3 regions of the Cellulomonas jepli genome follow, and region 2 is predicted to be linked to each of the others. Evidence: riboswitches for the same ligand, from Rfam matches in the RefSeq annotation. Region 2 holds a riboswitch; each other region holds the start of a gene.
What was found. A riboswitch is a leader RNA that binds a small molecule or an ion and turns the genes downstream of it on or off. The one in region 2 is predicted to bind cyclic di-AMP.
Positions count from the first base shown of each region.

Region 1 (9,350 bases), on a different contig from region 2:
CCGGCGGCCGTCCCGGGCTAGACCCGGTGCTCGGGCGGCACCTCGCCGGTCTGCTCCGCGAACTGCTTGCACCGGCTCGTCACGACCATGACCGGGCACACCGCGTGGTGCAGCACCGCCTGGCTCGTCGACCCGAGCAGCAGCCCGGCGAACCCGCCGCGTCCGCGCGAGCCGACGACGATGAGGTCCGTCGCGGTCGAGAACTCCGTGAGCAGCTCGGCGCCCGTGCCGTCGAGCACGTGCCGGCGCACGGTGAGCCCCGGGTGGTCGGCGAGCGCGCGGTCGACCACGACGCCGAGGCCCTCGGCAGCGTCCGCGAGCACCTGCTCGTGGTCGACGGCCGCGGGCAGCCACGCGAGGATCCCGCTGCCGGCGCCCACGGGCACGCCCGCGACCGCGGTCAGCTCGGCGCCCCACACCTCGGCCTCCCGGATGGCGCAGCGCAGCGCGAGGTCCGCCTGCGGGGACCCGTCGATGCCGACGACGATGCGCCGCACAGGACCGACCGGCTTGAGCGGCGCGTCGTCGGACGCCGCCCGGGACGGGCCCGCGCCGCGCAGGGGCACCACGACCGTCGGGCACGACGCGTGCGCCGGGAGCGCCGAGGACACGGTGCCGAGCAGGCGGTCCGCGAACCCGCCACGCCCGCGGGTGCCGACGACCGCGAGCGCCACGTCGTGGGACATCTCGACGAGGACGCCCGCGGCGTCACCGGTCGCGACCGTCGCGGTGACCGGGACCCCGGACGGGGCGACCCGCGCCTGGGCCTCGGCGAGCACCGCGCGGGCACCCTCCTGGATCGCGGAGTCGTCGAGCGCCGCGTAGCCGCCGTCGAGCGAGGCGGCCGTGAACGACGGCAGCGAGTAGGAGCACACGATGTGCAGCCGGCGTCCGTGCACCTGCGCCTGGGCGGCGGCCCAGTCGAGCGCGTGCAGGCTCGCCGCCGAGCCGTCCACCCCCACGAGTACGACGTCGTCGCGCGTCATCACCGGCACCTCCTGGTCGTCACGCCACCCAGTCTGCCCCCGATCATGCCCCGGCCGGAAACTTTCGGGAGGCGTTCTTGGGGGACGCTTGGCGTGCAGGACGCGCGGCGGCACGCACGGAGCCCGGCGGGTGGGACCCTCAGCCCGGCGGCGCCCGCCCGGGACCGCCCTCAGGCGACGAGGTACGCGCTCCAGGTCGGCTCGTCGACGTGGGAGCCGGCCATGAGCGCCGCCAGCCCGCGCGGTGCGCGCGGGACGAACGGCAGCTCCCAGCCGATCTCGTGCAGCAGCCGGTCGGCCTTGCGGTGGTTGCACCGGCTGCACGCCGCGACCACGTTGGTCCACTCGTGCCGGCCGCCGCGCGAGCGGGGCAGCACGTGGTCGACCGTGTCCGCTCCCCCGCCGCAGTACGCGCAACGGTGGCCGTCGCGCTGCAGGACCGTGCGCCGTGTCGGGGCGACCGCCTTGCGCATCGGCACGTGCACGTACCGGGTGAGGCACAGCACGAGCGGCAGCGGGAGCGAGGTGCGTTCGGAGTGGAGCTCACGCCCGTCGGTCTCGAGGATCGATGCCTTCCCGGACATGACGAGCGTGACGGCGCGGTGCACGCTCACGACGCAGAGGGGTTCGAGACTGGCGTTGAGAAGCAGCGTCCGGTGCGTCACGGGCATCAGCACGGCGGGCTCCTGTCCAGATCGGTGGACCCGCCTGGCTGGCGGGTCCCTGGGGGAGTGCAAGCGCGACCAGAGTACGCGGCGACGAGCCCCGCGTCCCTCGACTGTGGCACGAGCGCGGCGTGAACGCCCGGTGACTTCCGGACGCACGTCCAGGGCCCCCTGCGCGCGGTGGCGTGCAGGGGGCCCATGAGGAGCGGTGCGGGGGGCTCAGCCGATGCGGATGAAGACCGGCGAGCTCTGGTAGATGTTCCGGAACTGCACGGTCTTGCCGGGCGACGGCGAGTCGATCTGGTCGTCGCCGCCGGCGTAGATGCTGATGTGGCCGGGGCTCCAGATCAGGTCTCCGGGGAGCGCGTCGGCCCGCGAGACGATCGTGCCGGCCCCCTTCATCGCGGACGACGTGCGCGGGAGCGAGATGCCGAGCTGGGCGTAGACGTACCCGACGAAGCCTGAGCAGTCGAAGCCCTCGGGCGTCGTGCCGCCGGCGAGGTACGGGGTCCCGACGTAGCGGGCGGCGATCTCGAGGACCGCGTTGCCCGACACGGACTGCGGGATCGGGTTGTTGACCGTCGCGGCGGCCGTGCGCTCGGCGCTGCGGCTCGCGGCGGTGCGTGCGGCGCGGGTCTGGGCGACCGGCTTCGGGGCCACGGTCACGGCCGGCGCCTCGAAGGACCACGCGGCGTCCGCCGGGGAGGAGACGACCGGCGAGGTCTGGAGCACGGCCCGCGCGGAGGCGGTGAGCGCGGAGGTGTCGACCGCCGGCAGCGCACCCGCGGCACCGGCGCCGGGGGCGGCACCCGCAGGGCTGATCATCGTGGCGACGAGACCGCCCGACGCGGCGACGATCGCGGCCCCGCGGCCCACCGCACCCATCGAGTCGGACGCCGCGGAGGCGAAGTCGGTCAGCGGGGTAGCAGGGCGTCGTGCAGAACGGTGCCGCGCGCGCGTCATGCTCTCGGTCACTGAGTGCCTCTCCTGTCGCCTGCGAGGTCAGCTGTCGGGTTCGGGTGGGAGAGCACCCGGCCGTCGGGATGCGAGCATCCGTCGGGCTTCACCCCAAGGACACCGTTGCCGGTGCCCGTCATGGGTCCCCCGCCCCTGCCGGCGAGTTGAACGGACCGCGTGCGGCGGCAGGGCTGGGCGAATCCGCACGAGGGCTTCCCCGAAGGAGGGTCCGGGTGAAGCAGGACGAACGTACAGGAGTCCTCGCGAGAATGTCACGTATCCGACACGTCCGTTTCGTCCCCTCCTCCGGACGGGCCGCGGCACCCGCCTGCCCCCTCCCCCGGACGGGTCCCGCGGCTGCACGACGACACCCCGCCGGCACGGTGACCGACGGGGTGCCGTGCGCCTCGGCGCAGGTCAGCGGAGGTCGCGCCCGGCGCACCGGAGCCGCCGGGCGGCCGGGAGGCCGGGCGGCCGGTCAGCGGTTGCCGACGAAGATGTGGCGCGCGACGTCGTCGGGCAGGTCGAGGACGGTCGCCGCGCCCGGGGGTGCGATGGTCACGACGCCCGGGCTGCGCTCGACCGTCACCGTCACGCCCGGACGGATCCCCGCCTGCGCGAGCCGCGACAGCAGCTCGACGTCCGGCTGGATCGGCTCGCCCAGGCGCGCCACGACGACGTCGTCGAGCCGGCCCGGCGCGGCGTTCGCGACCGTGAGGAGCGACGTGACGCCGTCGAGGAACTGCTCCGACGTGCTCGTCTCGCCGATCTCCGCGAGCCCCGGGATCGGGTTGCCGTAGGGGTCGAAGTGCGGGTGGTCCAGCAGCGCCGCGAGCCGGCGCTCGACGCGCTCGCTCATGACGTGCTCCCAGCGGCACGCCTCCTCGTGCACGAACTCCCAGTCGAGCCCGATGACGTCCGTCAGGAGCCGCTCCGCGAGCCGGTGCTTGCGCATCACGCGGGTGGCCTTCGCCAGACCCAGCTCGGTGAGCTCGAGGTGCCGGTCCCCGCTCACCACCACCAGGCCGTCGCGCGCCATCCGCGCCACGGTCTGGGAGACCGTCGGGCCGCTGTGCCCGAGCCGCTCCGCGATGCGGGCGCGCAGCGGCGTGATGCCCTCCTCGGTGAGCTCGTACACGGTCTTCAGGTACATCTCGGTGGTGTCGATCAGGTCGCTCACGCCGCAGCCTCTCGCTCGTCGCTCTCGTCGTCGTCGCTGGCCACCAGGGTAGGCGGTCCGGCGGCGACGGCCCCCGACGCCGTATCGTCTGCACCGTGCCCGAGGCCCACGACACCGCGCCCGCGATCCCTGCGATCACCGTCCCCGCCGACCTGCTGCCCGTCGACGGCCGGTTCGGCTCCGGCCCCAGCAAGGTCCGCGCCGCGCAGGTCGAGGCGCTGGCGTCCGTCGGTCGCACGCTGCTCGGCACGTCCCACCGCCAGCCGCCGGTGCGCGCGCTCGTCGGGCGCGTCCGCGCGGGCCTCGCCGAGCTGTTCGACCTGCCCGACGGGTACGAGGTCGCGCTCGGCAACGGCGGCTCGACCGCGTTCTGGGACCTCGCGACGCTGTGCCTCGTGCGCGAGCGCAGCCAGCACGTGAGCTTCGGGGAGTTCGGCGCGAAGTTCGCCACGGCCGCCGCGCGGGCGCCGTTCCTCGGCGAGCCGACCGTCCGCACCGCGCCCGCCGGACAGCTCGCGCTGCCCGAGGCGGAGGACGGCGTCGACGTCTACGCGTGGCCGCACAACGAGACCTCGACGGGCGTCGCCGCGCCGGTGCGCCGCGTGGCGGGCTCGCGCGAGCAGGGTGCCCTGACCGTGGTCGACGCGACGTCCGCCGCCGGCGGGCTCGCGGTCGACGTGAGCGAGACCGACGTCTACTACTTCGCGCCGCAGAAGTCGTTCGCGTCCGACGGCGGGCTGTGGCTCGCGGTGCTGTCGCCCGACGCGGTCGAGCGGGCCGCGCAGGTCGAGGGCAGCGGTCGCTGGGTGCCCGAGTTCCTCTCGCTCACGACGGCGGTCACGAGCTCGCGCCTCGACCAGACGCTGAACACCCCGGCGCTCGCGACCCTCGTGCTCCTCGCGGAGCAGCTCGACTGGATGCTGTCGCACGGCGGGCTCGCCTGGGCCGCCGCACGCACCGCGGAGTCCGCGGGGCACCTGTACGGCTGGGCCGCGCAGCGGGAGTGGGCGACGCCGTTCGTCGAGGACGCCGCGGCGCGCTCGAACGTCGTCGGCACGATCGACCTGGCGCCCGAGATCGACGCCGCCGCGGTGGCCCGTGTGCTGCGCGCGCACGGCGTGGTCGACATCGACCCGTACCGCAAGCTCGGCCGCAACCAGCTGCGCGTGGCGATGTTCCCCGCGGTCGACCCGCAGGACGTGCTCGCGCTGACGCGGTGCGTCGACCACGTCGTGGAGCAGCTGGGCTGAGCACGGCTCCGGTCCCCCGGTGAACGCCCGCCCCGCACCCGCCCGGCTCGTCCGGGACCGGGTCACGGCTGCGCTCTACGCCTGCTTCGGCACGTGGGGGTGGTTCCTCTACAGCTTCGTGCCCGGGCTGCCGCTGCTCGCCGACGAGCTCGGGATCACCCGCGCCCAGGCTGGCCTGCACACGACGTTCATGGCGTGCGGCACCCTGACCTCGGGCTTCACGAGCGCCGCGCTCGTGCGCCGGCTCGGGCGTCGCGGCGTCCTGCTGCTCGCCGCCGGGCTGCTCTCCGCCGGGGTCGTCGCGCTCGTGAGCGCACCCGGCCTGCTCGTGACCCTGCCCGCGGCGACCGTCGTCGCGACCGGCGGGGCGCTGTTCATCGCCGCCGCGCAGCCCGCGCTCACGGTGCACCACGGCGCCGCGGGGCCGGCCGCGGTGAGCGAGGGGCACGGGACGGGGGCGCTCGTCGGGCTCGTGGGGCCGCTCGCGCTCGGCGGCGCCGTCGCGCTGGGCTGGGGGTGGCGGCCCGCGGTCGCCGTCACCGTGGTGCTCGCGGCCGTCACGGCGCTGCTCGTCGCCCGGCTGCCCGGGCAGGGCGCGCTCGGCACGGCGACGGCGAGGAGGGCGGAGCCGACGGAGGCTGACGGGGAGCCGACGACGGCAGTGGCGGCGCGGACGACGACGGCACCGGGGACGACGGCGTCCGCGGCTGGTGCCGCCACGGGGCGGCCGGGCCGCTTCTCGACCGCCTTCTGGCTGCTCTGGGCCACGCTCGTCGCCGTCGTCGGCATCGAGAACGCCACGACCGCGTGGGCGGCCGACCTGCTGCGCACGCACGCGGGCGCCGAGAGCGGGGTCGCCGCCGGTGCCGTGTCGGGGCTCATCGCCGGGATGTGCGTCGCACGCTTCGCCGTCGGGCGCCTCGCGCTGCGGTTCACCCCCCTGCAGCTGCTGCTCGCCGCCTTCGCGGTCGCCGTCGCAGGGTGGCTGGTGCTGTGGGTCGCGACGACCCCGTGGCTCGCCCTCGTCGGGCTCGTGGTCGCGGGGCTCGGGTACGGCGCGCAGTTCCCGCTCGCGATCTCGATGCTGCTCGGGGCCGCCGACGGCCGGCTCGACCAGGCGCAGGCCCGCTCGACGCTCGGGGTCGGCGCCGCGGTCGCGGTCGCGCCGGTGCTGCTCGGCGGGCTCGCCGACGAGGTCGGGCCGCACACGGCGTTCCTCGTCGTGCCGGCGCTCATCGCGTGCGGGGTCGTCGCGGTGCTCCTCGCGGAGCGCGCCGGGCGACGGCACGAGCCGCACCCGCTCCACCCGGCGGACGCGGGCGGAGCGGCCTAGCACCGGGCGCCACCTGCCGCCCCGCGCACGCCAGTGGCACGTCCTGGCACCCGGCGCCGCCCCGCCGGGCCCACCCGGGCTGAGCACCCCGCACCGGGCACCACCCGCCGCCCGGCGCACGCGGGCGGCGCGGCGTCGCAACAGGCGCGGCCCGCCCCCGGATCACCGGGGACGGGCCGTGTCGTGCGGGCCGGACGGGCCCGCGTGGGTCAGCGGCTCAGCTCGTGGCGTCCCGGCGGGACCGCGCACGGGCGGCGACGAGCCCGCCACCGGCGAGCACGAGCGCGCCCGCGGCGACGAGCCACGGGGTCGTCTCGGAGCCGGTCGCGGCGAGCACCTGCGAGGACGCGGGCGCGGCGGCGAGGACCGACGACGACGCGGGCGACGTGAGGCACACGGGCGAGGACGGCGGGTAGGCCACCGTCGTGGTCACCGACGGGTTCACGGCGAGGGTCACGGCGACCCCGGGGCGGACCCAGTCGAACTCGTCGCCCTCGACCCACGTGCCGTCGGACTTCTTGGTCCAGCCAGGCCAGTCGACGCCCGTGCCGTCGGCTCCGGCGACCGCACCGGGCCACGGGACGCGACCCTCGAGCGGGAGCCCGGACTGCACGACGTCCGCGCCGGACGGGTTGTCCCACGTGATGCTCAGCGAGGAGCTCGTCGCGCCCTCGACCGAGACCTTGTACGCGAGGTAGGGGACGTCGTTGTCGCACACGGGCGAGAGGACGTCGACCTTCAGCGCGCAGACGCCCCCGGCCGAGTAGCCGTCCCCGGTGTCGCCGCAGCCGTCCGGCGTCGGCGCGACCACCGCAGCGGCGGGCAGCGCGAACGCCAGGCCGACGGCGGCCGACAGGGCGGCAGCGGCGCTCACCCTCATCGATCTCTTCATGGCGGTGCACTCTCCGTAACCGGAACAATCGGACATTCAGGAGAAGCCACCGTAACTCCGGCCCGCGGCGCCGGCCCGGAGGCGGACGGGTGAAACGGCGGAATCACCCGGTCGGTCGCCCACCGTACGGGGACACCGGGACAGCTGTCCGGACCGGCGTCCGGCTCAGTCCGTGCAGGTGCCGGTGACGGTCCCGGGGGACGTGAGCGTCGGCGTCGTCCACACGTCGAGCCCCTCGCCCGGCGCCGGCGCGGGCACCGTGACCGTGAACCGGTACGTCGCCGTCTCGCCCGGCAGCAGGCGTGAGGTGAGCGTGCTCACGGCGCGCTCCTGCTCGGTGGCGGCGACGCCTCCGACGAGCTGGTCGCCGAGGCGCTGGTCGAGGACCCGGCCGCCCGGGGGCGCGTAGACCGTGATGTTGGTCGCGAGACCCCCGACCGGCAGGCCGGTGTCGGCCGTCCCGGTCACGTACCGCGGGTACCCGGCGATGTCACCCGGTGGGGTGTACGCGAGGTCGAGGCGCAGCACGGCCGTGGCCCAGCCGGCCGCGGGGGGCGCGGCGCAGCGCAGCTCCTCGACGGCCAGGTCCGTCGTCAGGAAGTAGTCGAGCTTGCCCGCGGAGCCGTCGTTGAGGAAGACCCCGGCGGCCCCCGCCGGGGAGCGCGGGTCGAGGCCGGCGCCGTCGGTCGTCGTCCCGGCACCGGGCAGCTGCACCGCGTACGCGGCGTCGCCCGGCCGGGCGAGGAAGTCCGCGCCGAGCGACGTGCGCGCCAGCCGGTCCTGCTCGTCGGGGTGCGCGGACCACACCCGCACGCGGCGCTCGTCGCTCGCCCGGGCCAGCGCGTCGAGCAGGTCCCGGGTCTCGCCCCGCCCCGAGCTCACCGCGGTGAACAGCGCGGACGCGACGTCGGCGTAGAACGCGTCCGCCTCCTCGGGCTCGGGCAGCCGCACGTACGCCTCGCGCAGCAGGACGTCGAGCACCGTGCCCGCGGTGAGCTCGACGCCGCCGGCCTCGACCGGGCCCGTCGCGTCGAGCAGGTACGCCACCGCGACCGGGTCCATCGCCAGCACGCCGTCGACCGGCGTGCCCACGCTGCGCGTCCACATCGCGCTCACGAGCTCGGCGCTGCGGGGGAAGTCCGGGGTCAGGACGGTGTTCTGCACCCAGCGGCCGAGGCGGTCGCTGTGCACCGCGAGCTCCTCGTCGGTCAGCGGGAGGACCGGGGCGTCCAGGGGACGCAGGTCGAGCGTCGAGCGCTGGTCGACGAGCCGGATCGCGCCCTGGTCGGCGGTGAACGCCGCGACCGCGCCGACGATGCCGCCCGCGCTGCGCAGCTCGGCGGAGTTGAGCGAGAGCAGCAGGTAGGTGCGGGGACCGTCGGCGCCGAGCATCGGCGGGAGGAGCCGCGCCGCGTCGGACGCGGACCCAAGGGTGTCGGCCGCGGTGCCGAGCCCGTCGGCGACCTGCGTCACGGGCGCGGCGACGCGGTCCACGAGACGTGTCGTGTCGAGCGCCCCGACCGCGGCGGCCGAGGTGCGGGTCGTCGTCGCGGCCCGGTCGAGGGCCGGTGCGGCGGCGGCGAACAGGCCGAGGTCGATCGAGCCGTCGTCGCGCCGGACCTGGGGGTCGGCGACGAGGCCGCCGAGCTCGACGACGGCGGGCAGCGCGTCGGTCGCGACGTCGTCGACCGCGACCGCGACCGTGCGGACCGCCGTGAGGTTCGGGCCGGCCCACGGCACGTGCTCCGCGACGCGCCAGACGGGGTCGCTCGCCGCCGCTCTGGCCCGCGCGGTGTCCTCCTGCAGCCCCGGCAGGCCGTCCGCGAGCGCGCCGACGTCGCCCCCGGCGAGCCCGCTCTCGAGGTCCGCGAGCACCGCGCCGGCCTCGGTCAGGCCGTCGGCCGCCTGCGCGGCACGGAAGACCAGCCAGCCCGCGGCGGCGAGCAGCACCAGCACGAGGGCGCCGAGCACGACCAGCGCGCGCCGCAGCCGGCGGCGGCGGCGGCGGCGCAATGCTCCGGGGTTCTCGTCCTTCACCGGCGCGGGAGCAGCGGCGGCTTCGGCGCCCGGTGGGCCCAAGCGGTCGG
Region 1 is NZ_JBFTER010000029.1:1,538-10,887, forward strand. It holds gene AB6N24_RS09050 (universal stress protein) at 18-986, opposite strand; gene AB6N24_RS09055 (HNH endonuclease) at 1,157-1,657, opposite strand; gene AB6N24_RS09060 (C40 family peptidase) at 1,871-2,626, opposite strand; cyclic di-AMP (ydaO/yuaA leader) riboswitch at 2,629-2,780, opposite strand; gene AB6N24_RS09065 (iron-dependent transcriptional repressor DtxR) at 3,087-3,788, opposite strand; gene serC (phosphoserine transaminase) at 3,884-5,038, shown strand; gene AB6N24_RS09075 (MFS transporter) at 5,058-6,371, shown strand; gene AB6N24_RS09080 (LPXTG cell wall anchor domain-containing protein) at 6,589-7,251, opposite strand; gene AB6N24_RS09085 (DUF4012 domain-containing protein) at 7,429-9,300, opposite strand.
Region 1: linked by a shared signal. The riboswitch ahead of AB6N24_RS09060 (C40 family peptidase) and the one ahead of AB6N24_RS08940 (C40 family peptidase) in region 2 are both predicted to bind cyclic di-AMP.

Region 2 (9,350 bases):
GCGTCGTTCACGCCGTCCCCGACCATCGCCACGCGCCGGCCCTGGGCCTGAAGCTCGGCGACCTTCTCGCTCTTGTTCTCCGGGCGGACCCCGGCGAACACCTGGTCGACCCCGATCTCGGCGGCGACCGCGCGGGCGACCGGCTCGGCGTCCCCGGTGATCATCACCACGTGCACACCCAGGGCGTGCAGGGCGTCGACCGCCTGACGGGACTCGGGGCGGATCTCGTCGGCCAGGGCGAGTGCCCCGGCGACCTGCCCGTCGATCAGCACGTGCAGGACGATCGCGCCCTGCTCGGCCCACGCCTGGGTCTCGGGCAGCGGGTCCGCGTGGTGCTCGGCGAGCATTCGGGGCCCACCGACGGCGACGTCGTGCCCGTCGACGGCGGCGCGGACCCCGACCGCGGTGCTGGCCCGGAACTCACTGGCCCGAAGCGCCGGCAGGGAGCGGGCGGTGGCGGCGGCGGTGATGGCGCGGGCGAGCGGGTGCTCGCTGTCGGCCTCGGCGCCCGCGGCCAGGGCGAGGACCTCGTCCTGGGTGCGGGTGCCCGTGACGGCGATGTGGGTCAGGGCGGGCTCACCCTTGGTCAGGGTGCCGGTCTTGTCGAACAGGACGGTGTCGACGGTGCGCATCTGCTCCAGGGCCATGCGGTCCTTCACGAGCACCCCGCCGCGGGCGGCGCGTTCGGTGGCGATGGAGACCACCAGCGGGATCGCCAGGCCCAGGGCGTGGGGGCAGGCGATCACCAGGACGGTGATGACCCGGATCCACGCCGTCTCCGGGGTGCCCCACGTCAGCCACGCGGCGAGCGTGAGGGCGGCGGAGCCGAGCGCGAACCAGAACAGCCACCCGGCGGCGGTGTCGGCCAGGCGCTGGGCGCGGGTGGAGGAGGACTGGGCCTGCTCGACCAGGCGGCGGATGCCGGCCAGGGCGGTGTCGTCCCCGACGGCGTCGATGCGGACCCGGATCGCGGAGTCCGTGGCGACGGTCCCGGCCACGACGTGGTCACCTGCGCCGCGCCGGACCGGGCGGGACTCCCCGGTGATCATCGACTCGTCGACGTCGGCGGACCCGTCGACCACGACCCCGTCGGCAGGCACCCGTCCACCGGGGCGCACAATCACCACGTCCCCCAGGCGCAGGTCCGCGGGGGCGACGACCGTGATGGTGTCTCCGTCGACGCGCTCGGCCTCGTCGGGCAGCAGCGCGGCCAGGGAGTCCAGCGCGGAGGACGTCTGGGCCAGGGACCGCATCTCGACCCAGTGCCCGAGCAGCATGATGACCACCAGCAGCGCGAGCTCCCACCAGAAGTCGAGCTCGTGGGACAGCACCCCCAGGCTCGAGCCCCAGGACGCGACGAACGCCACCGTGATGGCCATGCCGATGAGCAGCATCATCGCGGGCTTGCGTGCCCGCAGCTCGCTGACCGCCCCGACCAGGAAAGGTCGCCCGCCGACGAAATAGATGATCGTGCCGAGCACCGGTGAGATCCACGCGATCGCGGGTGCGTCCGGCAGGGAGTACCCCAGGAGCGCCGCGAACATCTCACTGGCCAGCACCGTCGGGACCGCCAGTACGAGCGTCAGCCAGAACAGCCGCCGGAACTGCCCGACGTGGTCCCCGTGCCCACCATGGCCACCGTGCCCATGCTCGTGGCCACCCGCCGGCGCCGCCCCCTGGTGATCGTGCTCGGCGTGGGCGGTGTCGGTGTGGCCGTGCGCGCCGTGGTCAGGGTGGTGCTGGGCGTGCACCGGGTGGTGCTCACCGTGAGCCGTCGGCTCCGGGCCCGGGGTCACCCTCGCCGGCGTGCCGTGGTGGCCGGTGTGCTCGGCACCTGGCGGGGTGGTGTGGTGCTCGGGATGCGACGTGCTCATGATCCGGCCCTCCTCGACGACCTACCCGCTACGGATACCCCTGGGGGGTATACCAGCGCACAACGTGTCCCGGTGCGTGGGCATTCCCGCTCGGGCGGTCATGTCGCGGTGACCAGCACGTGGTGCGGCGTGTGGCCCTCCCAGCGTGATCTCGCCGTGACATTCGCGCGAGGGGGCACCTAGGATCGACCCGCCCCACCCTCCTGGGGCGGCCTGAGGTGGATCGCCGAGTCCTGCCACCACCCGCGGTCAGTTCCAGTCCTGCTGGCAGGAGCGGGGGACCCACTTGTGGGCATCCGTGCGGTGTCCTTGGGGTGAAGCCGGTCGAACGTGACCGGCCGGGCGTTCTCCAGCCCGAACCCGACAGCTCACCTCGTAGGCGTCTGGAGAGGTTCACCATGCCTTCGAGCGCCACCCGCGGCCGTCGCCGTTCACCGGGTCGCCCCACGACCTCTCTCGACGACCTCGCCACCGCGACCAGCGCGGGCCTGGCCACCGCTGGTCGCCGCTCGGCCGTCGCCGCCGCCGGGTCCGGTCTGCTCCTCTCGATGGTGGCTGTGCCCGCATCCGCGCACGGGTCCGGTACCCACGCCGCCAGCGTCGCCGGCGTCAACACCGCTGCGCTGACTGCCTCCGCGCACGCGCTGGTGCACACCTCCCCGGTCGTGGCCGCCGCCCCCGACGCCGTCTGGGGCTTCGACGCACCGACGCTGACCGCGGTCGCCCCGCCGCCCGTCGTCGAGGAAGCGCCCGAGCCCGCGCCGGCGCCTGCCTCGCGCAGCGCGGCCCGCGCCGCGGCAGCCGAGCCCGCCGCGCAGGAGGCCCCTGCCGCCGAGGCGGAGCCGATCGGCGCTGCGGCGCCCGCGTCGGCGAACGGCAACGCGATCGTCGAGATCGCGGCCCGCTACGTCGGGGTGCCCTACCTGTCCGGCGGCAGCACCCCCGAGGGCTTCGACTGCTCGGGGTTCACGTCCTACGTGTACGCCCAGGTCGGCATCACCCTCCCGCGCACGTCCTCCGCCCAGCGCGGCGCCGGCACGGTCGTCTCCCGCGCCGAGGCCCAGCCGGGCGACCTCATCTGGTCCCCGGGGCACATCTCGATCTACGCCGGCGACAACATGCAGGTCGACGCCCCCCGCCCGGGCAAGACGATCCAGATCCGCGAGATCTGGCAGACCAACCCCACCTTCATCCGCGTCGGCTGACCCGGTAGGTGGCCCGGTGGACAACGACGCACCGCACCAGGTCACCCTCACCGGGCGTGAGCTCATGCTGCTGGGCGCCGGGCTGAAGGCGTACCTGACGTCCTTCGACGCCCACCGCGCCGTCGACGGCGGCGCCACGCACCCCGAAGCCCAGTGGCGCGAGGTGCAACGCACCATCGGTGAGCTCATCTGGCGGCTCGAGGAAGCCGGCGTCGAACCCGGGACGAAGCTGCAGCACAGCGCCGAAGCCGTCGACCCCGCGGCCCGCGAGACCTAGCCCCGCCGGGGTCAGGCGGCCCGCGTGCGCTGCTGCAGCCGCCACCCGCGGGCCGTCAGGCCCTTGGGCTTGAACACCGACAAGACCGTCGCGCCCAGCAGCACTACCAGCGCGAGGACCACGTGCACCACCGGTGAGACCGAGCGCAGCGCGTCGAGCTCGCCGCTCGAGGTGTCCGTCGCGACCTCGGCCAGCGTGGCGAGGGTCTGGGTGTAGAGCACCAGCACGAATGTGGCCACCACGGTGAGCACCAACTTGGTCACCACCCAGTAGTGCCGCACGAGCCCCCACACCGTGCCCAGCGACTGCACCAGCCCTGTCGCCAGTGAGGCGAGCGCCAGCGGCACGAGCACCGTCCACGCCAGCGCATCCATCGCGACGTACATCGCGCGCACCGTCGCGTCCTCCCGTGCGGTGATCGCCACCACGGACAGCCCCAGGAACGTCAGCACCGCCCCGGTCCACCCGACCGAGGACGTGATGTGCAGGCACAGCGCTCCCTTGCGCAGCCCTGGCGACATCCTCACCCCCGCGCCCCCGAATCGACGGTCGGACCCGCCTCGGCGCCAGCCGCCCCATGGCGCTGCGGGCCGTGCTCGCCGCCGACCAGCAGGGCGATCACCACCAACGCCGCCACCATGGCGCCGAGCATGGCCAGGACCTTCACCCAACGCGGTGCCCGCGGGCGCTCCGTCCGGACGTGGTCGGCTGATGGGGAGGACGGTCGATCCGGTGTGGTGTCCACGAGAGCTCCTCGGTCGGCTTTATGGAACACAGTGTCACATGGCAGACGCCCTGTCACTCGGGTGGGTACGGTGGGGGCATGCCGCTGCTCTGGCGCGACTCGGTCGACGCCCACCGCCACGCCGTGCGCGAGTCCGTGCTCGACGCCGTCGGCGCCATCTACACGGACGCTGGTCCGACCGGCCTGACCATGTCGGCGGTCGCCGAGCGGGCCGGGATTGGCAGAGGCACGCTCTACCGGTACTTCGCGGACACCCGCGAGCTCCTGCTCGCGTGGCACGAGCGCCAGGTGCGCAGCCACCTGGAGCATCTGCGCCACGTCCGCGCCCACTCCACGGATTCCGATCACGCCCTGCGCGCCGTGCTTGAGGCGTACGCCAGTCTGTCGTCGGCGCACAGCGAGGAGCCGGCCACGGCCGGACTGCACTTCGAGGGGTACGTCGCCGAGGCTCAGCACGAACTGCACGCGCTCCTTCGTGACCTGCTCGGAGAAGAGAGCCGCCGAGGCCGAGTTCGCGTCGACGTCGACGTCGACGTGCTCGCCATCTACTGCGTTCATGCGCTCGGCGCGGCGCGCCAGGCCACGGCACCCGACGCTCGAAGGGTGATCACCGACTTAGTGATGGACGCCCTTCGGCCGCGTGCTGCCGGAAGCTAGGGAACCCGACGAGACCGACGTTCCGCTCTGCCCGTCGGGCGCGCGCCTTCGCTCCACCCCACAGCGCGTCGGCTGCAGGTCGGCGAGGCGCTACCTCAGTGCCCTGCCCGTAGACCCGCGGGTGAACGCGCGCGGCGCGCTCGAGGGACGAGCCGCACAGCGTGGGCGCATCATGAACACATGGACGTACGCGTGCTGATCGTGGAGGACTGCCCGAACGGGGATGCGGCGGTCGCCCTGGCGCGACAAGCACTCGACGACGTCGGATTACCGGACGTCGCGGTCCAGACCCGGCTGGTCACCACGCGCGAGGAGGCAGCCGAGCTCGCGTTCACCGGCTCGCCCACCATCCTCCTGAACGGGCGCGACCCATTCGCTCCACCCAGAGCGACCCCGGCACTGGCATGCCGGATCTATCGGACTTCGACGGGAACCGCAGGAGTTCCCGACATCGCTCTACTGCGTGAAGCCGTCCGGGCCGCGACCGGCGTGGACGGGGCAGGCGGGCCACCGGTGCCCTGACGGCGCGAGAGGAAGAGCGCGATGACCACAGCCGAAACCACTACCGACGCCACCCACGAGCGCTGCGGATGCTGCGGGCGGCGCTTTGAGCGCCGGGACGTCGTCGAACTGGGCAGCACGGCGGGAGTGTTCATCTGTGCCGGATGCGCAATGTACGCCGCACGCCGCGCCGGGCCAGGCGCCGCTCTTCGGCAACTTCAGTTCACCAAGGCAGGTGCGCTGCTGCGACGGGTGACTGCAGCACTCCGGGCCCGCGCACGCGGGTGACGTCGCGGTGCCCAGTCGGTCAGGCTGCCGAACCGCCGATAATGATTCTTATGACTACGTGGCGGTTTGACTGCTAGGACGTGTCTCTCAACGGCGCGGAGCGGAGCGTGGGAGGTTGGGGTCGTCGCCTTGGGCAGTGAGGGGTCTGCGCTGCTCTGAGCCTCTCCTGGGAGACTTGCGGGCATGCGGTGGTTCAGCCATGACTGGCACGACGGACGGATGGCTGATGAACAAGCCGCGGCTGTCGACAGGGACTATCAACTTCATGTCAGACAGATCCGGGACGTCGCGGATCCCTCGACAGTGGCGCTGCTCGGTCTGAACCTCCACGATGCGCAGGTCCACGGATACACCCGCGTGGGCGACAGCTTCGAGTGGAAGCTCCTCGTCGGTGATCGGGACGCCGGTTACGAGTTCGTCACCCTCACGTACTCCGGCGCCGAGGTGCTGCCCGAGGCTGACTGGGACGCGTTGCGACTCACAGACCCAGGTGTGGAAGTGCGGGGTTCAGAGCTCGAGCTTCTCGCCAGCGGCGCCACCGCGCGCCGTCTGCTGCTGTGGCCGGAAGGCGAGGTGTGGATCCATTACCGCGGCGTGAAGATCGCCACCGAGCCGGCGACCGAGGCGGATCGGCTCCAGCACGCGAGTGAGACCTCGGCCTCGCTGGGGGAGCGACTGCGGGCAGCGGTGACCCGCGCACGGGGGCGACCGCGCTAAGGCGTGCTTCTCCATGGCGCGCGCAGCCAGGCGAGGACTGCGGCCAGGACGGCGCCGCCGCGGTAGGTCAGGGCGAGCTTGTCGTAGCGGGTGGCCAGCCCGCGCCAGTGCTTGAGGGCATTGAACGACCGTTCGACGACGTTGCGGGCGCGGTAGGCCACAGGGTCGTAGGCGACCGGTCGCCCGCCGCGGGAGCCGCGTCGCTTGCGGTGTCCTTGCTGATCACGCGGTTCGGGGATGACCGCGACGATCCCGCGACGGCGTAGCTCGGCGCGGATCGCCCGCGAGGAGTACGCCTTGTCCGCCAGCACCGAGTCGGGGCGTGTTCGCGGACGGCCCGGACCGAGGCGCGGGACTCGGATCGCGTCGATCACCGGCAGGCACATCGGTGCGTCCCCGCCCTGCCCTGGCCCGACCATGACGACCAGCGGCCGGCCGCGTCCGTCGACGGCGTGGTGGATCTTCGTGGACAGCCCCCCCGCGGGACCGGCCGATCGCGTGGTCAGCGGGCTCGGATATCTGATTCCTGTGATTCGCGGCGTCCCCCTGTGGTGCGGGGCAGGGTCGCGGCGTGCTGATGGGTTCGGTTGATCGTGGAGTCGATGCTTACCGCCCAGTCGATGTCGCCGGCCGCGTCGGCCTGGGCGAGCAGCCGGGTCAGGACGTTGTCCCAGGTCCCGTCCCTGGAGAACCGGGCATGTCGCTTCCAGACCGTCTGCCACGGACCGAAATCCGGCGGCAGATCGCGCCACGCGACGCCGGTGCGATACCGGTAGACGATGCCCTCGACCACCTGCCGGTGATCCCGGAACCGCCGGCCAGGCTTGCCCACGTCCGAGGGCAGCAACGGAGCGATCCGCTCCCACTGAGCATCGGTCAACACCACACGACGAGACACCCTGCCAGCATCCCCGCCCGCTTTAGCAGAGGTTGGGAGACGCGCCCTAAGCGCCCGCTGGAGCCTCGAACGTCGGTGCCTCGTTTGGCCCACGCGTCGCGGATGAGCTCTGCTGCGTCAGTCGGGGTACTCGTTCTGCGGGACGAGGTTGGCGCCGAGCTTGCCGGCGAGCATCTGCAGCGGGGCGATGAGCCGCTCCCACGACTCCCTGCTGGGGTTGATGGGCTCGATGTACACCGCGCGCAGGGCGCCGTCGTGGACCAGGGTCGCCACCTGGGCGACGTCGTCGGGGTGCTCGAACTCCGCTCCTCCCATAAGGGCCGGGGCGTCGAGGTCGGTGAAGCCGCCTGCGGTCAGGGCGGCCGCGACGCGGTCGGCGGGCAGCGGGGTCAGCAGCCCCGGCTCGTCCTCCAGACCGAGGACGGGGCCCTTGGCTAGGACCAGGTCCTCCCAGTCGTCCTCCTCGGAGAAGGCCGTGTCGGCCGGGGGCTCGGGTGCAGAGGATGGCTCGTTGAGCCAGGCCAGCGCGGGGGTGACTCGCGCGATGTCCGGGATCGGCGGCAGGTCCATCGTCAGGTACGGGCGCAGCACCGAGGGGTGAGGGTCTTGTCGTGCCGGCACCGGGAGCCGTTCGGGGCAGAACTGGAGCACGATCTTGCGCAGCCTGTCGCGCTGGATCTCGTTGTACTTCACGTCGACGACTGCGAATGTACCCACGACGTGGAAGTAGACGGACGGCCAGTCCCCGCCCGGGCGTGCGGGGTCGGGCCAGCCCGGCAGGAAGACGCTCGGGACCTGGTGGTAGTTGGAGACTCCCGGGTCGTGGCAGACGCCCCAGTAGGCGCCCGGGACCAACCGGGTCAGGACCAGCCGCGCGTAGTGCACCAGACGGTCGGCGACCACCCAGCCGCGGCGTGCCTGCTCGGCGGCATGGTCGCCGGGATCGGGCGCGGCCAGGCTCGGCACGCTCGACGGCACGAGACCGTCGGTCAGCCCGAGGAAGCCCTCTCCCGCAAGGTTCAGGTACCACTCCCACAGTGGGACCAGGGAGTCGACCGACGCGTCCATCGCCTCCAGTGGCCCACCGGTCTGCTCCAGCCAGGACGCCAGCTCCCGTAGCAGGTATGGCTCGCGTGCAACCACGTGCTCGCAGAACTGCGCTGCCTGCGCCGGCGACAAGCTATCGAAGAAAACCATGCTCACCTCGGTAAATGGAGTACGTAGCCGGACACGTGAGGCGCCTAGACGTACACCGCCAGCGCCTAGCAGGTCTGTTCTCACGTCAGTCGGGGTAGTCGGAGTGCGGTACGAGGTTCGCGCCAAGCTCGGCGGCGAGCATCCGCAGCGGCGCAACGAGCCGTTCCCAACTCTGCGGTGTGGGATCGATGGGCTCGATGTACACCGCGCGCAGGGCGCCGTCGCTGACCAGGGTCGCCATCTGGGCGATTCCGCCCGGGTGCTCCAGTTCCTCCTCCCGCAGCAGGCCCGCCGCGGTGACGCGCATGAAGCCGCCCGCCTTCAGTGCAGCGGCGACGCGGTCGGCCGGCAGCGAGGTGAGCAGCCACGGCTCGTCCTCGAGCCCGAGCGCGGGCCCCTTGGCCAGGACAAGGTCCTCCCAGTCCTCCTCTTCGGCGGAGAACGCCGGTTCCGGGCCGGGCGCGGGGTCGTCGAGCCACGCCAGCGCCGGGGTGACCCGGGCGTGCCCGGGCATCGGGGGCAGGTCCGCGGTCAAGTACGGGCGCAGGACCGAGGGCTCAGGGCTTTGGTGAACGGCGACCAGCTCGGGAGGACAGTCGCGGACGATGATCGTGCGCAGCGCGTCCTTCCGTGCTTCGTCGGTGGTCGCGGCGAGAGCGAACGCGCCCACGACGTCGAAGAAAGCGACCGGCCAGTCGCCCTTGAGTCGTTTCGGCGCCTTCCATCCGGGCAGGACGACGCTCGGGCTCTGATGCCGGTGGTCGGGTGGCATGTGGCAGACGGCCCAGCGAGCGCCCTGCACGAGCCGAGCCAAGACCAGGCGCGCATAGTGGACCAGCCGGTCGGCGACCACCCATGCACTGCGCGCGCGCTCCAGGTCCTCGGGGAGGCCTGGACCGAACAGCTTCGGGAGCGTCGACGGCATCAGACCTTCAGTCAGGCCGAGGAAGTCAGCGCTGATCAGGTCGCAGTACCACTCCCACAGCGGGAC
Region 2 is NZ_JBFTER010000028.1:23,734-33,083, reverse strand. It holds gene AB6N24_RS08945 (heavy metal translocating P-type ATPase) at 1-1,874, opposite strand, end outside; cyclic di-AMP (ydaO/yuaA leader) riboswitch at 2,089-2,270, shown strand; gene AB6N24_RS08940 (C40 family peptidase) at 2,423-3,079, shown strand; gene AB6N24_RS08935 (hypothetical protein) at 3,096-3,356, shown strand; gene AB6N24_RS08930 (DUF2269 domain-containing protein) at 3,368-3,877, opposite strand; gene AB6N24_RS08925 (hypothetical protein) at 3,880-4,008, opposite strand; gene AB6N24_RS08920 (TetR/AcrR family transcriptional regulator) at 4,180-4,758, shown strand; gene AB6N24_RS08915 (hypothetical protein) at 4,939-5,280, shown strand; gene AB6N24_RS08910 (hypothetical protein) at 5,731-6,264, shown strand; partial or broken gene AB6N24_RS08905 (IS5 family transposase) at 6,261-7,162, opposite strand; gene AB6N24_RS08900 (hypothetical protein) at 7,280-8,359, opposite strand; gene AB6N24_RS08895 (hypothetical protein) at 8,445-9,350, opposite strand, start outside.

Region 3 (9,350 bases), on a different contig from region 2:
GAGCAGGCCGGCGACGACCGCCCCGATCGCGAACAGCGCGACCGCGGCGACGCCCCGGCCGAGGCTCCGCGCCCCCGCGCCGTCGACGCCCGCGATCTCGAGCGAGTACGCCGTCGCGCCCGCGGCACCCTCGGGTGCACCGAAGGCCATGCCCTCGGCGGCGGCCCGCTCGGCGCCCGCCTCGATCACGGCGTACTTCACGCCGTAGTCGCTCGCGGTGTCCTTGCCCCGCTCGACGAGCAGCGACGTGCCCTCGGTCGAGAGGCGCTGCGCACCGTCGACCAGCGCGGGCGCGCCGTCCGCCGCGGAGACGAGGCCGGCGGCGACGAGGCTCGAGCCCTCCGCTGCCCGGCCGATGCCCGCCGCGAGCTCGTCCGCACCGGACGCGAGGCGTCCCGTCCCGGCGGCCAGGGTGGCAGCGCCCGAGGAGAGCTCAGACGTGCCCGCCCCGAGCCTCGTGCCCCCTGCGGCCACCTGCGACGCCCCCGCGGCGAGCGTGGACGACCCCGCCGCGACCTGGCCCGTGCCGTCGGCGACCCGCGCCGCCCCGGCCGACACCTGGTTCGTGCCCGTCGCGAGTTCCGACGCCCCGGTCGCGACCCGGTCCGCGCCCGCAGCCACGGTGGCCGCGCCGCCGCGGAGCGACGAGGCGCCCGTCGAGAGCTCGTGGAGGCCACCCACGAGCGTCGCGCCGCGCGTGCCGAGCTGGGCGATCCCGCCCTGCACGGCGTGCACGCCGCCGCGGAGCGTCTCGGCCTCCCCGGTGTCCGTCGCCGAGCCGATCGCGCCCTGCACCTCGCCGACGACCGTCGTGGTCAGCGTGCCGAGACCGGCGTCGACCGCGCCGAGTCCCTGGAGCAGCCCGGGTCGCTCCGCCTCGCACACGCCGGGCAGGGCGGTGGAGCTCAACCCGCACTCGATCCGGGCGACGCCGGGCAGGACGCCGGCCTGGAGCTGCGTCGCGAGGTCCCGGAGGCCGCCGCCGACCAGCGCGCTCGCGTCGGCCGCCGTGTCGAGGGTCGCCGCACGCGCCTCGAGGCTCGCCGCGGAGGCGACGAGGGTCTCCTTCACCCGGTCCTGCTCCTCGGGCAGCGTCGCGGCCGCGTCCCGCAGCGTCGCGGCGGTCGCCCGGAGGTCCGCGCCGGACCCGATCTGGCCGCGCGCCACGTCCGTGCCGGTCTGGAGCTCACCGAGGCCCGTGACCGCCAGCCCGAGCGCTTGGCGGACCGCCTCCGTCCCGTGCACCAGCGTGCCGCTCGTCGACGTGTCGCCGATCGCCCGGCGGAGCTGCGCGACCCCGTCCGTCAGAGCCTTGGTCCTCGTGGGCAGCATCCCGACGGCACCCGAGAGCTCGGCGAGCCCGCGGTCGACCCGGGTCAGGCCCGCGTCGAGCTCCGTGAGCCCCCCGAGCAGCCGCGGAACCTGCGCTGCTGCGGTCGAGAGCCCGGCGTCGAGGCGGGCGCTGCCCTCGGCGACCGAGAGCGAGCCGTCGTCGACGGCGCGCGCACCCGTGGCGAGGGCCTGCGCGCCGGTGTCCGTCCGACGGGCGCCGGCGGCGACGTCCCCCGCTCCGGTCGCGGTGCGCGCAGCACCGTCGGCCAGCTCCTGCGCGCCGGCGTCGACGCGCGACGCGCCCGCCGCCAGCTCCTTCGTCCCGGCGTCGACGCGCCGGGAGCCGGCGGAGAGGTCGCCGGCTCCCGCGTCCGCGGTGTCCAGCCCCGCTGCGAGTGTGTCGGCACCCGGCGCCGCCTCCGCGAGCCCGGTCGACAGCTCCGCCGCGCCGTCGCGCAGCTGCACCAGCCCGCCGAGCAGCTCCTGGGCGCCGTCGTGCAGGCGCAGCAGGTTCGCGTCGATCTCGAGCGCCCCTGCGGCGAGGTCCGCGCCGCTCTGCGCGCCGCTCGCGTAGCTCGCCGAGCCGCCCTTGAACGACGCGCTCGTGAGCGGCGAGACGGGGAGCGCGGTGATCGTCGCCGGTGGGACGACCCCCCGCGAGATGCGTGCGGTGTAGCCGAGCTCCAGGGTGGTGGCCCCGATCGGGGGGAACAGGGTCATCTGGTAGGTCAGCCGGGTACCGCCGCGCCCGTCGCCCGAGATGTTCGCCTGGTCGGACGTGACCGCGGTGAACCCCGCCGGCAGGGTCGTGACCAGCTGGCCGACCAGGGGCACGACCGTCTCGGCGGTCTCCGAGCCCGTGCCGCCGGTGCCGTCGGCGAACTCCACCGAGGCGTCGCGCGCCGTCAGGTTCGTCACGGTGTACCGGACCTCGAGCAGGCCCGAGCGGCCGAGCACGTCGCGCGGCGCGACCGTCTCGCCGTCCAGCCGGTAGGTCACCTCGACGCCCAGGGGCAGGTCGCCGGCGAAGTCGCTCACGGTCCGCCGGCGCTCGGCTCCGTCGACGTCCACGGACGTGCGCAGCGCTCCGTCGTGCACGGCCAGCCCGCCGAACCCGTCGAGGTTGCGCAGGCCGCGCTCGGACACCGGGTTCTCGACGCTGGCCGACCCGCTGCCCGTGAAGGTCAGCTGCTCGTACACGCGTGCCTCGCGGACCATCCCCGAGGCGTCGAGCCGCGCCTGCACCGTCTCGGTGTTCGTGACGACGACGTCGTCGTCCGTCGTGCTCGCGAACGGTGCGGCGGCGAGCGACGGGCTCGCGGCCAGAAGCGCGGTCAGGGCGGCGAGCGCGCTCACGGCGCCGCGGCGGGCGGCGGTGCGGCTGGTTGCCGGGCGGGGTGCAGGGCGGCGGCGCGAGGGGAGAGGACGCACGTCAGGACTCCTCGGTGAGCTGGAGGGGGCGCCGGCCGGGACGCGGGTCGGCGGTGTGCCCGTGGGCGGCCTCGTCGGCGGGTGCCGACGGGGCGGGAGGGGCGGCGCCGTCCCGGGCGAGGGTCGCGCCGAGCAGCGAGGTCGCGACGAAGCCCGCGCCGGCGGCGAGCAGGACCGCGGTCGCCGCGGCCGGGGACGTCCCCACGACGCCCGACGGGTCGGCGGTGTACGCCGCCTCGTACGCGCCGGCCAGCGCGGCGGCGCCGAGCAGCGCGGCCCAGAGCGGCAGCGCCCCGCGCGTCCCGGCGGCGAGCAGCGTGCACGCGAGCACCACGAGCAGCGCGGCCACGGCGCGGCCGCTCGGGGCGTCGGGGAGCAGCGCGGCGCGCAGCAGGTACCCCACCCAGGCGGCCGCGAGGCCCGCGGCGAACGCGCCGGCGCGCTGTGCGGGGGAGCGGTCGGGCACGAGCCCGAGGGCGCCACCGAGCGCGGTGCCGAGCAGGGCGACGGCCTGCGTCTCGGGGCCGAGCACCCCGGTGAGCAGCACGAGGACGGCGGCGAGAGCCGCGAGGACGGACCCGGCGAGCAGAGGACGTGTCATGACCACCTCGGTGTGGTGCGTGCGCCCGGGGGCGCACGAGGGCGTGCGGGACCGTGCGACCGGCCCCTCGTGGAGCGGGGTGGCCGCGCGTGGGTGTCGCGGTGCTGTGCGTCGGTTCGCGGTGGTGGGCCGCGAGCGGGTGGGGGAGCGCGGCCGTCCGGCGGGGCAGCCGGCGTCGTTGCCGGTCCGCCCCACCGGAGCGGAGCGACCACTGTCTAGCAGCGCCACGGATACGGCGAACAGTCGGTACTAGGTACTTGGCCCCGGATCGGCTCACATCGTTATGCCGCCGTGATCTCCGTCACTCCCCGGCCGTCCGGGTTAGCGTGCCGTCATGAGTGCTCTCTCGGTCCTGTTCCTCGGCGGCAGCGGCATCATCAGCTCCGCCTCCACCCGCCTCGCCGTCGAGCGCGGCCTCGACCTCACGGTCCTCAACCGCGGCGAGAGCACGACGCGCCCGCTGCCCGACGGCGTCCGGACGGTGCGCGCCGACGTCCGGGACCCGGCCTCGGTCCGCGAGGCGCTCGGCGACCGGGAGTTCGACGCCGTCGTCGACTGGGTCGCCTTCACCCCGGAGCACGTGCGGACCGCCGTCGAGCTGTTCACCGGGCGCACCGGCCAGTACGTGTTCATCAGCTCCGCCTCGGCGTACCAGACGCCGCCGGCCCGGCTGCCGGTGACAGAGTCGACCCCGCTGCGCAACCCGCACTGGCAGTACTCGCGCGACAAGATCGCGTGCGAGGACCTGCTCGTGCGGGCGTACCGCGAGGACGGCTTCCCCGCGACGATCGTGCGGCCCTCGCACACGTACGACCGCACGCTCGTGCCGCTCGACGGCGGCTGGACGGCCCTCGAGCGGATGCGCCAGGGCAAGGAGGTCGTGGTGCACGGGGACGGGACGTCGCTGTGGACCCTCACGCACCACACCGACTTCGCCCAGGGGTTCGTGCCGCTGCTCGGCCACCCGCGCACGCTCGGGGAGGCGTTCCACCTGACGTCGGACGACGTGCTCACGTGGGACCAGATCACGCACGCGCTCGCCGCCGCCGCCGGGGTCGAGGCCCGCATCGTGCACGTGCCGTCCGACGTCATCGCGTCCCACGACCCCGAGTGGGGCGCCGGGCTGCTCGGCGACAAGGCGCACTCGATGGTCTTCGACAACACCAAGGTGCGCAGCGTCGTCCCCGGCTACCGCGCGACCGTGCCCTTCGAGCGGGGCGCACGCGAGATCGTCGACTGGTTCGACGCCGACCCGACCCGCAAGGTCGTCGACGCGCGGCTCGACGCGCTCATGGACCGGCTCGTCGAGACCTACCGCGTGCGCTGAGGCGGCGCGCCCGGGAACGACGAGAGCGCCCGTCCCCCGGAGGGGCGGGCGCTCTCGTGCCGTGCGGACGCTGAGGTCAGCCGACCCGGATGAAGACCGGGCTGGACTGCCAGATCGAGCGCAGCTGGATCGTCTTGCCCGGGCGGGGCGCGTCGAGCTGCATGCCGTCGCCGGCGTAGATCGAGATGTGGCCGGGCGACCAGATGAGGTCACCGGGCTGGGCGTCGGCCCGCGAGACGACGGTGCCGGCGTAGCGCTGCTCGCCCGACGTGCGGGGGAGCGTGATGCCGACCTGCGCGAACACGTAGGACGTGTAGCCCGAGCAGTCGAAGCCGTCGGGGGTCGTGCCGCCCGAGACGTACGGGACGCCGACGTACCGGGCCGCGATCTCGACGATCGCGTTGCCGACGGCCGAGGCCGGGACGGAGACCGCGGTGGCCTCCTCCTCGGCGGGGGCCTCCTCGACGACGGCGGCACGCGCGGCGCTGCGCGACGTGCTCGCGGCGCGCGTCTCCACGACGGGCTCCGGCTCGGGCTCGGGCTCCGGCGGGGGCGGCGGCGTGACGGCGGTCAGCGTCGGGGCGTCGAAGCCCCACACCGCGTCGGGCGCTGCCGCGACGACCGGGGAGGTCTCGAGGATCGCGCGGGCCGAGGCCGTGAGGACGGTGCTGTCGACCGCGGCGAGGGAGGCGCCACCGGCGCTGCTGCCCTCGGCGGAGGCGGGGACCGCGACCATGCCGATCATGAGGCCGGAGCCGGCCGCGACGACCGCCGAGCGGCGACCCGCCGTGGCGATGCCGGCGCTGGTGGCCGTGGCGAGGTCGGTGAGGGGGGTCGTCGGACGACCGGGTGACCGGCGACGGCCGTGAGACGTGCTCGAGGGCATGCAGAACCTCTCCAGACGCCTACGAGGTGAGCTGTCGGGTTCGGGCTGGAGAACGCCCGGCCGGTCAGGTTCGACCGGCTTCACCCCAAGGACACCGCACGGATGCCCACAAGTGGGTCCCCCGCTCCTGCCAGCGAGACTCGAACTGACCGCGGGTGGTGGCAGGACTCGGCGATCCACCTCAGGCCGCCCCAGGAGGGTGGGGCGCGACGATGTTAGGCACGGCCCTCGCGATATGTCACGGCAAGGTCACGGGTGAACACGTGTCCAGGTCGCACGATCACCCGAAGGGATGACGTGGGTCACGCCGAGAACGGGAGATCCCCGCGTAAATCCGGCACGAGCACCCGATCGGCAGCGCCCGGGATGTGACGAGCGCCTCACTCTCCCGGCCCGGGCGTACGCTCGCGGCACGGGGTCGTCGCGACCCCTCCGAGGGGGGCACGTGATGGGTCCGCTGAGCCTGGGTGTCATCTCGACGTCACGCAAGGAGGACGAGCGGCGGTTCGCGATCCACCCCGCGCACCTCGAGCGCATCGACCCCGGCCTGCGCGCGAGGACCACGCTCGAGGAGGGCTACGGCGAGCGGCTCGGGGTGCCCGACGCGGAGCTCGCCCTGCTCGTCGGCGGGCTCGCGCCCCGCGCGCAGGTGATCGCGGAGTCCGACGTGGTGCTGCTGCCGAAGCCCCAGGTCGAGGACCTCGAGGCGATGCACGCGGGCCAGGTGCTGTGGGGCTGGCCGCACTGCGTCCAGGACGTCGCCCTCACGCAGGTCGCGATCGACCACGGGCTGACCCTGCTCGCGTTCGAGGCGATGAACCACTGGGCCGACGACGGCGGGTTCGGCCTGCACGTCTTCCACAAGAACAACGAGATCGCCGGGTACTGCTCCGTCCTGCACGCGCTCCAGCTCGTCGGGCTGACCGGCGACTACGGCCGGCGGCTGTCCGCGGTGGTCCTCGGCTTCGGCGCCACGGCCCGCGGCGCGGTGACCGCGCTCCTCGCGCACGGGGTGCACGACGTCGAGGTCGTGACGCACCGGGGCGTCGCCGCGGTCGGGGCGCCGATCCACCAGACCCGGATCGTGCACCTCGAGCCGGACGGCCACGTGGACACCGGGGAGGGGCGCGTGGCGGTCGCGGAGCTCCTCGCCGGGCACGACGTCGTCGTCAACTGCACGCTGCAGGACCCCCAGCACCCGGTGGTCTACCTGCGCACCGAGGACCTCGCGGCGTTCCGGCGGGGCAGCCTCGTGGTCGACGTCTCGTGCGACGCCGGGATGGGCTTCGAGTGGGCCCGGCCGACCTCGTTCCGTGACCCGGCGTTCGAGGTCGGCGACCACGTCACCTACTACGCCGTCGACCACAGCCCGTCCTACCTGTGGAGCTCGGCGTCGTGGGAGATCAGCGAGGCGGTGCTGCCGTTCCTCGCGGGAGTCATGGGAGGGCCGGACGCGTGGGCGCGCGACGAGACGCTGCGCCGCGCGATCGAGGTGCGCGACGGCCACGTCCTGAACCCGGCGGTCCTCGCGTTCCAGGGCCGCGCCGCCGAGCACCCGCACGAGCGGACGGCGACGAGCCGGGTGCCCGCCGTGCGCTGAGCACGGGCGGACGATGACCGGCCGGGTGCCCGCCGCGCGTGAGCACGGGCGAGCGGGCCGACCGGGCGACGGGGGAGCGCCCGTGCGGGACGTGCGCGGACTCAGAGCCTCGCGTGCAGGCAGTGCGTGCTCACGTTCTCCGTCGCCTCGTCGAGCAGCGCACGCAGCGCGGCGTAGCGGGCGCGACGGGCGTCGGCCCCCGGCTCGCGGGCGCCGTGGCGCTCGGCCGCCTGGTGCGCCTCGGACGTCGCACGGGCCAGCTCGAACCACGTGGCCGCCGCGTACGCGGCGCGCACCTCGTCCGTGACCTCGTCGACCCTGAGGTCGTCGTCCGCTCCGGCCATGACCCACCCCTCCTCGTGAGCTCCCAGCGTCTCTCCGACCTCCGACACGGCCTCGGCGCCACGCCGGGCGAGGCCGGGCGCGACGGGGGTCTCCGGAGAGGAGGAGTCGACGGGGGCACGCGTGATGCACCGCGGCGCGGGCCCGGCGGACGGTGGCGACGTACCGTGTCCCTCGCGCGCGACGGAGCGGAGGTCCGCGACGTCGGGCGTGGCGGCGACGACTCGACGAGGAGTGCACGGATGACGCAGCTCGACGGCTGGATCGCGGGGATGACGTGGGGCTGGGGCTCCCGGCGCGGGGGCTGGACCGGGCCCGGGGCGGAGCGCTCGATGTCCCTGATGGTCGAGCGGCTCGGCGTGACGTGGACGGCGATCACGTTCTTCACGCTGCAGGACACCCCGCAGTCGACCGAGATCCGGTTCCGTGACGAGCCCACCGTGACCGACGACGAGGTGCGCGCGGCGATCCGCGGGGCGCACGAGCGGGGGCTCGCGGTCGTGCTCAAGCCGGTCGTGAACTGCGCCGACGGCACGTGGCGCGCGCACATCAACTTCTTCGACCACGACGTGCCGTGCGAGCCGAAGTGGAGCGAGTGGTTCGCGAGCTACACCGAGTTCGTCGTGCACCACGCCCGCATCGCCGAGGAGGAGGGCGCGGAGATGCTCTGCATCGGCTGCGAGATGGTGCAGACGGACCGGCGCGAGGCCGAGTGGCGCGAGCTGGTCCGGCAGGTGCGCGCCGTGTACTCCGGGCTCGTCACGTACAACTGCGACAAGTACCAGGAGGACCGCGTCACGTGGTGGGACGCCGTCGACGTGATCTCGTCGAGCGGCTACTACCCGGTGGACGACTGGGAGAACCAGCTCGACCGCATCGAGCCCGTGGTGCGCGCGCACGGCAAGCCGTTCTTCTTCATGGAGGCCGGCTGCCCGAGCCGCACCGGCTCACCGGCGCTGCCGAACGACTGGGCGCTGCCCGGCGAGCCGAGCGAGGCTGCGCAGCGCGCCTGGTACGAGGCGGCGTTCGCCGCGACCGGGCGGCGTGACTGGGTCGAGGGCTTCATGCTGTGGGACTGGCCCGCGAGCCTGTACGACGAGGCGGAGGCGGCGCGGAACGACGACTACTGCATGTTCGGCAAGGAGGCCGAGCTCACGGTGCGCGAGCACTTCGCGTCGAAGGTGCGGCCCGGCTGACGGCTCGGGGGCGCGCCCCCGCCGCCCGCCTCGTGCTCAGCGCGTGCGGGCGCTGACGACCGCCTCGGCCGCCCGCTCGACGTCGGCCTCGGTGCACCAGACGTGGAACGCGAGCCGCACGCCGCCCCCGCGCCCGGCGGCCCGCACCCCGTGCTCCGCGAGGCGGGTCCGCAGCGCCCCGGTCGCGTCGGGGAGCGCGACGATCGCGCTCCCGGTGGGCTCCAGCCCGAGCCGTGCGCGCAGGGCGTCCGCGAGGCCGGCGTCGTGCGCGAGGACCTCCTGCGGGTCGACCCCGGCGAGCAGCTCGAGCGCGGGCGCCAGCCCGACCCAGCACAGCCACGCGGGCGAGACGTCGAACCGCCGGGCGTCGGGGGCCAGCGTCATGTCCGGGCCGTACACGGAGGCCCACACGTCGGCTCCCGCGTACCAGCCGGCGTGCAGCGGGCGCAGCGACGCGGCGACCTCGGGCCGGGCGGTCAGGAAGGCGGTGCCGCGCGGGCCGCACAGCCACTTGTAGGCGGAGCACACGGTCAGGTCGAACCGCGCGGCGTCGACGGGGAACCAGCCGGCGGCCTGCGTCGTGTCGCACAGCGTGCGCGCCCCGACCGCGGCCGCCGCGGCGCACACCGCGTCGG
Region 3 is NZ_JBFTER010000034.1:885-10,234, reverse strand. It holds gene AB6N24_RS10120 (hypothetical protein) at 1-2,688, opposite strand, end outside; gene AB6N24_RS10115 (hypothetical protein) at 2,765-3,364, opposite strand; gene AB6N24_RS10110 (NAD-dependent epimerase/dehydratase family protein) at 3,699-4,691, shown strand; gene AB6N24_RS10105 (C40 family peptidase) at 4,768-5,577, opposite strand; cyclic di-AMP (ydaO/yuaA leader) riboswitch at 5,580-5,761, opposite strand; gene AB6N24_RS10100 (N(5)-(carboxyethyl)ornithine synthase) at 6,026-7,177, shown strand; gene AB6N24_RS10095 (hypothetical protein) at 7,279-7,521, opposite strand; gene AB6N24_RS10090 (glycoside hydrolase family 113) at 7,762-8,715, shown strand; gene AB6N24_RS10085 (aminotransferase class V-fold PLP-dependent enzyme) at 8,752-9,350, opposite strand, start outside.
Region 3: linked by a shared signal. The riboswitch ahead of AB6N24_RS10105 (C40 family peptidase) and the one ahead of AB6N24_RS08940 (C40 family peptidase) in region 2 are both predicted to bind cyclic di-AMP.